4 regions of the Cytobacillus sp. FSL R7-0680 genome follow, and region 3 is predicted to be linked to each of the others. Evidence: riboswitches for the same ligand, from Rfam matches in the RefSeq annotation. Region 3 holds a riboswitch; each other region holds the start of a gene.
The links. Region 3 has a riboswitch for S-adenosylmethionine ahead of MKY26_RS19275 (O-acetylhomoserine aminocarboxypropyltransferase/cysteine synthase family protein). Riboswitches for the same ligand answer to the same signal wherever they lie in the genome.
Positions count from the first base shown of each region.

Region 1 (2,200 bases), 3.8 Mb from region 3:
TCGCTGCTACAGATAATGAAACAGAAGCCGCTGTAGGACCAATAGTTGAACCTGCAATTAATTTTGTTAACGGCAATAGAGCTACTAACAAAATAATATAAGGAATAGAGCGGATCAAATTGACAATCCAACCGGTAACAGCATTTACAAATCTATTCTTTAAGAACAATCCTTCGTCTGTAACGAATAATAAGATACCTAGTGGAAGACCTAGTATAAGTGCCGCAACTAAAGAAATGGCGACCATATAAATTGTTTGTAATACAGCTGTATTTAGTTCAGGAAGTAACGCCTGAATGGACTCAAGCAACATGTTCAACTACCTCCAAATTCTGTGTTCTTTCTTGAATATATTGTATAGCTCTTTCTATTTCAGGTATTTCGCCAGTCAACTCCATAATAAAAATACCAAGAGGTACTTCTTGAATATATTCAATCTTGCCGTGAAGAATATTTCCTTTTACTTTGAATGTTTGGAACAGTTCAGAAACAACAGATTCTTCTGCTATTGCACCTTTAAATTGAATCTTAATGATTGTTCCCTTCCTGTTTTCAACCAATTGTTGTGGTAAGTCAAATTGAAGAACACTCTGAATGAAATCCTTTGTAAGTGGTTCAATTGGATTCGCAAATATATCATACACCGGTCCCTCTTCTATGACCTTTCCATCTTGCATAACAGCTAACCTATGACAAATCTCTTTGACTACTTCCATCTCATGAGTGATAAGTACGATGGTTAATCCTAGCTTTTTATTAATTGATTTTAATAAGTTCAGGATTGATTTTGTTGTTTTAGGGTCTAGAGCTGACGTGGCTTCATCGCAAAGTAAAACCTTTGGATCATTAGCGAGTGCTCTGGCTATTCCTACCCTTTGCTTTTGACCACCACTTAATTGTGTGGGATACTGATGAATTTTATCTGCTAAACCCACTAATTCTAATAGTTCTTTCACCCTGATATCTATTTCTTTCGGGCTTTTACCTGCCGCTTTTAAAGCAAAGGCAATATTCTCATACACTGTCTTCGAACTCGCTAAATAAAAATGCTGAAAAATCATACCTATCTTCTGCCTTGCTTTTCTTAATTCTTTACTTGTTAAAGATGTTAAATCAACGCCATCAATTTTCACTTCACCAGATGTCGGTCTCTCCAATAAATTTAGACAGCGTAATAAAGAACTTTTCCCTGCTCCACTATAGCCAATAATCCCGTATATTTCCCCTTCTTTAATAGAAAGGGATACATTGTCAACCCCTATTACTTGCTTCTTTTTGCTTTTATAAATTTTCACTAAATGATTGACTTCAATCATTTACCTCACCCTCCCTAAATCCTCTACAACATAAAATGAGCCTCTTTCACTTTGAAAGAGGCTCAACAAATGATTGTTATTAAACCTTATCTTTCAGAATGAAATCATTCTGCAGGATTTAGCACCTTCCCTTTAAAAGGAGGTTGCCGGACATCTTCGGGCCTGGTCCCTCAGTCTCTCTCGATAAGAATCATATTAAATTTAATGTGTTGCTTTGATAAAGGAAATTTTATCGGGTATTGAATTAATTGTCAATAGTATTTTGATTATTTATGCATTTACTTATCTTCCTCTTCGTTTAAACAAGAAGATAAAAAAAATTGTTCCTAATAAAGCTGTGATTAGACCCACATACAAGATGATTGCTGACGTTTTGAACTTTACTGTACTAGGTTGCTCTTCTTGTCCACGTCCCTCACCACCAGGCATACCTTCAAACCCTTCTGGTGTCTCAAAATCTCCTTCCTGCGGAAAGTCTCCATTGCCTTGCGGATGTTCAGGCATTTCACCATCAATGTTTCCTTCATTACCGTTTGGCGGTTGGAATACTTCTCCTCTTTCTTGACCTTCCTGGTCATCACCACCTGCTCGGCTAGGGAACATGTTATTGACTTCAGAAGCTTGTGATTCTACTTCTAATTCACCTGAAAGCTGAGCAAGTATCGATTCTGATCTCGCCTCAGCAAATGCTGGTAAACTCTCATCACCTTGCACTGCTTGTAGAAATTCTTCTGTTGTATAAAACTTGGTAGGATCCTGTTCTACATAAGGAAGAATCAATGTACTAATTTGTGTAGTTGTATTTTGGTAAGACTCTTTTGTCATATATTCTTCGGCAATCTTTTCAAGGTATGCTTCATATTGCTTTTTAAATTCATCATTTG
Region 1 is NZ_JBBPAO010000001.1:82,594-84,793, reverse strand. It holds gene MKY26_RS00445 (methionine ABC transporter permease) at 1-313, opposite strand, end outside; gene MKY26_RS00440 (methionine ABC transporter ATP-binding protein) at 303-1,316, opposite strand; SAM riboswitch class I at 1,400-1,506, opposite strand; gene MKY26_RS00435 (CotH kinase family protein) at 1,599-2,200, opposite strand, start outside.
Region 1: another riboswitch for S-adenosylmethionine. It lies ahead of MKY26_RS00440 (methionine ABC transporter ATP-binding protein); the one in region 3 lies ahead of MKY26_RS19275 (O-acetylhomoserine aminocarboxypropyltransferase/cysteine synthase family protein).

Region 2 (2,200 bases), 3.5 Mb from region 3:
AAAGTGTACTTAGAGAATTTTAACACTGAAAAAGGGATGGATCTAGTAGATATTATTTCTGTTCCTACAGCTCCAATTGGTATTTATTCAGAAAAATTCAACTCCCTTGAAGAAGTGAAAGATGGCAGCACGATGGCCATTGCTAATGATCCTACAAACTTAGCGAGAGGATTAACAGTTGCGCGTGATGCTGGTTTAATAGAATTGAAAGATGATATAAACCCAGTCAATGCAACAGTAAATGATGTATTATCTAACCCGAAAAATTTGAAATTCCATGAAGTAGATGCAGCCCAACTGCCAAGGTCTCTTGAATCAGTTGATCTTGCTGCTGTTAATGGTAACTTTGCGGTTGCTGCAGGATTAGATTTAACAACAGCAATTTATCGGGATCAAATTCCTGAGGAAATCCAAAATAGGATTGTTGTTCGTAAAGAAGATAAGGACGCCCAAATGGCAAAGGATATCATTGAAGCCATAGAGTCGGAGGAATTTGCAAAAGTAATTGAAGAAAACTTTAAAGGTTTTCATAAGCCAGAATGGATGGGCGAATGAGTAAATCATCTTAATTTTTAAAAAATAATTGACAAATATTGATAAATATTATAGAGTAAATGATATAAAATTTAATATGATTTTTCTTATCCAGAGAGGTGGAGGGACTGGCCCTTTGAAGCCTCGGCAACAGGCAATTTATTGCACTGTGCCAATTCCAGCAAGCTGTTGCTTGAAAGATAAGGAGAGATAAAGAACGGAACTTTAACCTCTTCTTGTCAGAAGAGGTTTTTTATTTTGCATGATTTAATCACCAAGGGATGATCTCCTCTATACAAATGCTGTTTTTAAACTGATTAAACCTATTTGTTAAGTTGGAATTAAAGTAGCTGATTGGACCTCCAAAGGCAGTAGTGCAGCTAGATTTACATCAACGGGAAAAATCGGCAATGGTAGTCAACCATTGTCCACCAAAATGTTGCAATATAAAGGAGGACGAAAAAATGAAAAGAGTAGAATCAACAGTTATACCAGGTGCAGATTCTTTTTATTATGAAGGTGGGGACATTGGTATTCTCCTCATTCATGGCTTTGTTGGAACACCGCAGAGCATTGAGGACTTGGGTGCGGAACTTGCAAATAGGGGTTTTACTGTTCATGCCCCAAGGCTCACGGGACATGGAACAAAAAGCAGAGATTTAGAGTTATATGGTTATGATGATTGGTTCAATGATGTTGTTACAGCTTATAAGCAATTAAAGGAGAAGTGCAAACAAGTCTATTGTTTAGGTCAATCTATGGGCGGTGCATTAGCGCTGTTGTTAGCTAAGAAATATGGAGAGCTAGATGGACTGATCCTAATTAATACTGCACTGACATTACCAGATTACGAGTATTTAAGATATTACGATGAGAAACACTATATTGACGAAGGTAGCCCAGATATCAAAAATCCGACTATACATGAAATTACTTACGATAATATTCCGGTAAAAGCAGTTCACTCTTTACAAAAGGTAATGAGTGACGCAGGAAAAAGTTTATCTCAAATTCATTGCCCAATATTATGCTTTAAGTCTATCCATGATCATGTTGTACCTCCAGAGAATACAGATCGTATTTTTATCGAAATTCAAACAGATCATAAATGGCTTCGAGTCCTTTACAACTCATACCATGTAGCATCCATGGATTATGATCAGACCAAAATTATTCAGGATACAACAGAATTTCTAGATACGATGAATGAAGAAAAAAAGAACACCGAGTGGGGGGGGAAAGAGGTTGGCTAAGTTTTTACAAAAAGCGATAGCAAAGAGAAAACAAACCTTAATCAACCTTATGCTTACTATAGATGAAATAAAGTTCAAGCGACATGAATTAGAACAGTTAACACTTACAGAAATAGAGGAGCTTGTAAAAAGACTAAAATAAGTCCCATAAAGGAGAATTTTATGGAAAAACACATTGATCAAGATAAAATTCATACCATTCTCACAACATTAAAGGAACTCGAATATGGTTGTGTCACCATTACTGTACACGAAGGGGATATTACCCAAATTGACATTACCGAGAAGAAACGATTTGCTCTGAAAAAGAAACAACAAAATAAAAAATGATGGAATGGAGCAAATGAAAAGGAGTGAGTTACATGCAGTCAACAATTAGTAATCAAGCACCCAATGTAGCTAAAAACCTATCA
Region 2 is NZ_JBBPAO010000001.1:393,421-395,620, forward strand. It holds gene MKY26_RS01980 (MetQ/NlpA family ABC transporter substrate-binding protein) at 1-555, shown strand, start outside; SAM riboswitch class I at 639-741, shown strand; gene MKY26_RS01985 (alpha/beta hydrolase) at 999-1,787, shown strand; gene MKY26_RS01990 (hypothetical protein) at 1,780-1,929, shown strand; gene MKY26_RS01995 (YezD family protein) at 1,950-2,117, shown strand; gene MKY26_RS02000 (hypothetical protein) at 2,150-2,200, shown strand, end outside.
Region 2: another riboswitch for S-adenosylmethionine. It lies ahead of MKY26_RS01985 (alpha/beta hydrolase); the one in region 3 lies ahead of MKY26_RS19275 (O-acetylhomoserine aminocarboxypropyltransferase/cysteine synthase family protein).

Region 3 (2,200 bases):
GAAATATGAGGTAACTCTCCTAACCGTTTAGCCAAAACTTGTGCATTAGCGACTTGCTTTTCTACTCTGACACTTAATGACTCCAGACCTTGAATAAATAACCAGCTATTGAAGGCAGACAGCGTTGCCCCTAAGTCATGGCCAAGTTCAAATCTTGCTTTAAGAATAAAAGCTTTTTCCCTAGAAATTTCAACATAGCTGCGATTACCAATAGCAGGCTTTTTCTCATTAAAGGAAGGAAATCTTTCGTTACTCCATTCGAATCTTCCTCCATCTACAATCACCCCACCGATTGCCGTACCATGTCCACCAATAAATTTAGTTGCTGAATGAACGACTATATCCGCGCCAAATGCAAGTGGTTTTAGTAAAAATGGCGTAGTAAATGTATTATCTACTACTAATGGTAGGCCGTGACGTTTCGCTATCTCACTTAACTTTTCTAAATGTGCTACCTCCATATTCGGGTTGCCAATTGTCTCTGTGAAAATCGCCTTTGTCCTTTTATTAATTTTTCCTTCTAAAGATGTAAAGTCCGTCCCATCAACAAAATGAACATTGATACCGAATTTACTAAACGTTTCTGCAAATAAATGGTAGGTACCACCATAAAGAGCCTGTGTAGAAACTATCTCATCGCCTGCTCTTGCAAGTGTTAAAAGGGCAATGGAAATCGCTGCTTGCCCAGATGAAACAGCAAATGAGGCTACGCCACCTTCTAACTGTGCCATTCTCTCCTCAAACACTGCATTGGTTGGATTTGCATTCCTTGAATAAATAAAGCCAGGCTCTTGCATCTGAAATAAGCTTGCTGCATGATCGGTATCTTCAAACACATAGGATGAAGTCATGTATATTGGTACGGCTCTCGACTTTGTAACAGGATCTGGCACTTGCCCCCCATGAAGCGCTATTGTATCAAACTGGTGATGATTCATTTTTCATTCTCCTCTCACATTTCACTTATAATAAACAAACTCGACTCGGAACCATCTTTCAGTGATGAGCTTTTGAATATGCCAGCACAATGGTTGTTTTTTCATAAATTGAATTTGAAACATCAATTTTTTATGTCCAACACCTTTTTTCAAGAGCAGAAAAAAGACCACTTTCAATAAAAAGAGATTGTACTCTTCCATCGAAAGCCGCCTTTAGTCGTCTAATCGGCATAGATAAAGCCCCTCTTGCTAAAGAAGAGGGGCTCACGATATATCGCCATATCCTCAACTTATCTATCTTGGAATTAGCACCGTTACCTGGTTTTGGTCGGTTGCTGAGGCTTCAAAGGGCCAGTCCCTCCACCTCTCTTGATAAATTGATTTTTTTAAATTTTAGAGTCATTAATTATTAATCAGAATAACCTTATCATCCGGCGCTGTCAACAGCTTTTTATAATAAATCTTTTATGCAGCACAAAGTCTTTCTTTTGCCTTTATTACTGACACCCAATATTCAACTGGAGATACAAAGGATTGCAAATAATTCAGCTCTTTATTATACATAAGAGCCTCCACTAAAAGATAAACAGACGTATCATTTAAATCGTTAACAATCATATCAAGCAAAGTTGCTTTCATATTCATAATATCTTCATAATCATCGATGATAGCTAACTTATCATCTAAATATGAAAGAAAAGCTTGTAAATGAACAACCTCTTCTTGTAATTCCTTCCACCCTTTATCCTCAGCTAATACGTTTACATAATTAACAAATTGATTGTACTCTTCATGACTATCTCTTTTAATTTTCTCTGCTAATATATCAAAAAATACATGATTGGACATATCCTTGCTGTTCACTATTAGAGCACCACCTTTACTATTTATATAAAATTATAGACCTTCTCTTTTAAATATTCAATAAAATCACATGAAACTATTTTCAATTAAGGAGTCGGGTGGTGTGTAGTTTTAGTCTAAATTAAACCAAGTAGCTGGGATATAAGGGGGATACAATAATTTCTAATTTTTCTTACGCATTCGAATGAAAGTTGAAATCACCCTTCCACTACTAGATGCATATCCAGCTATTTATGTAAGCTTTGTTTTGCCCTTTTACCCGGCTCATACTTCAATTTGATTCTTTGTTAGCTTCGTTTCTCTCTTTTACATGGCTCATACTTCGATTTGCTTCTTTTTAGCTTCGTTTTGCTCTTTTACATGGACCATAACTAAATCTCTTTTAGCTATGGCAAATA
Region 3 is NZ_JBBPAO010000001.1:3,843,782-3,845,981, reverse strand. It holds gene MKY26_RS19275 (O-acetylhomoserine aminocarboxypropyltransferase/cysteine synthase family protein) at 1-938, opposite strand, end outside; SAM riboswitch class I at 1,226-1,317, opposite strand; gene MKY26_RS19270 (hypothetical protein) at 1,404-1,802, opposite strand; gene MKY26_RS19265 (hypothetical protein) at 2,118-2,200, opposite strand, start outside.

Region 4 (2,200 bases), 3.8 Mb from region 3:
CGATAGCTAAGGTTTTTTCTTTTTCCATGGCAACAGAACCATATGGAGAAGGAAATAAAGAGAAATCTGCGCCTGCTAAGCGAGTAAGATTACCGAGTAATAAATCAGGAGCCACACCATAGAAGTTTGAAGAAGTATAGGCCCCACTATATGCAGGATGTGCCATGATAGGTAACTGCACTTCATTGTTTTCAGCTAGTGTTTGGAGCATATCTAGACCGTAAGTGTGAACATTGAATAATAATGCATCCGCACCTAATTCGCTCGCATGTTTTGCTTTATCTACTAAATCCATTGTTCTCCCAGATAAATTGACTGCATAAAGTGTCCTTTTTCCAGTCTTTTCATAGACTTCATCTAGTATTTCTTTACCTGCGATAATTCGGTCTTCAAAAGAGATGTTGACATCAAAAAGAATTTCATCATCTTTTACAATATCAACGCCCCCCATAGCCTGGTCTCTTAACTGTTCTCTTAAAAAGTGAATATCCCTGCCGATAATGCCTTTAAATATACTCATAAGTAATGGGCGGTCTTGAATATTTAGTTTCGATCTTATATTTTTTATACCGAATTTTGGTCCAGGAAAACGGGAAAGATCCTCATTATCAAATTCCAGATTTAATAATTTTACTTCACCATCTAGAGATAACTTTCCAAATACAGTTGTTAAGATTGCTGGAATATCAAATGTGAAATTATATGTAGGGTAGGCGATACTAATTTCGCACCTTACTTCACCGAATCGATTGGGATGTTCATCATCATAAAATTCTTGTAGTGCAGTGACTCTGCCTTTATGTTTTAGTAATTGTTTTTGCTCAAGTAATGGTAACGCTGTCCACGAGCCTATCGTTAATCCTAAAGCGATATCCTCTGCTTTTTTCTCTAATGAACCGGGTCTTGCGTATACTTGATAAGTTGCAATTACATCTCCCATATGAGAACCCTCCCTGATGATTTCGAATTAACATTGACAATAAAAAACCCTCTTCTTAATCAATAAGAAGAGGGTTAGTTCGCAGTGATAGAACCTTCTCCTTATCTGTCAGCATGATTGCTGCAAGAATTAGCACCGTGTTCATTTAGAATCGGTTGCCGGGCTTCATCGGGCTCGTCCCTCCGCCTGCTCTTGATAAGAAAATTTATGATTATCGTTTTAAATTTTTGCACAATTGTATTATGTCACCAGGTGTTTTATCTGTCAACAGAGAATTTTTTACGTTATATGACAAAATTCTTTTCCTTAAAAAGATGAAAAGTTTTAAAAAAAAGATTGACACTTTTTTATAATCGGTGCTAGTATTTGCTCAAGATATTTCAAAAAATGAATCTTTTATACTCTTATCAAGAGCAGGTGGAGGGAAATATGGCCCGATGAAACCCAGCAACCGACCGTAATATCGTTGTGAAACGAGGCGCAGCTAGAGAATTTCTGCGCCTAATGTAAGGCACGGTGCTAATTCCATTCAGAAGTTATTCTGAAAGATGAGAGGCAAAATCGTAATGACGAATGCCTCTTTCTGTACAGGAAAGGGGCATTTTTGTTTCTGTAATGACAAAGCAGGTCCGACTACATCTCTTCATGTAGTCACCCCTGTTTTGTGCCACAGATAAATAAAGAAATAAGGGGGAAGAGATATGGCTGTTTTAGATAATATAGGTTATCGCGCTTTGACAGAGGAATCAGCGTGTGAATACGTGAAGAGTTTAAAACTGTTTTTACCGGATGAAAAAATGACGGTGGAAGAGATTGGTGATGGTAATTTGAATTATGTTTACCGTATTACTTCTAATCATAAAAGTGTAATTATTAAGCAAGCACTCCCTTATGCAAAAGTAGTCGGAGAAAGCTGGCCTCTAACACTTAAACGTGCAAAACTGGAGGCAGAAGTGCTTAAGAAGCATGGTGAATTCGTTCCTCACCTCCTCCCAGCAGTACTAGCATCAGATGAAGAGCTAGCATTAACTGTGATGGAGGATCTTTCCCATTTGACAATTGTAAGAGACGGATTGATTCAAGGGGATCATTATCCGAATTTATCAGCTCATATTGGTGAGTACTTAGCAAAGACATTGTTTTCAACTTCAGATTTTGCTCTTCATCCGTTTGAGAAAAAGAAATTGGTCGCTAAATTTTCAAATCCTGAACTATGTAAAATCACTGAGGATTTAGTATTCACCGATCCATTTTTTGATG
Region 4 is NZ_JBBPAO010000001.1:18,086-20,285, forward strand. It holds gene MKY26_RS00120 (2,3-diketo-5-methylthiopentyl-1-phosphate enolase) at 1-940, opposite strand, end outside; SAM riboswitch class I at 1,039-1,142, opposite strand; SAM riboswitch class I at 1,342-1,495, shown strand; gene mtnK (S-methyl-5-thioribose kinase) at 1,642-2,200, shown strand, end outside.
Region 4: another riboswitch for S-adenosylmethionine. It lies ahead of MKY26_RS00120 (2,3-diketo-5-methylthiopentyl-1-phosphate enolase); the one in region 3 lies ahead of MKY26_RS19275 (O-acetylhomoserine aminocarboxypropyltransferase/cysteine synthase family protein).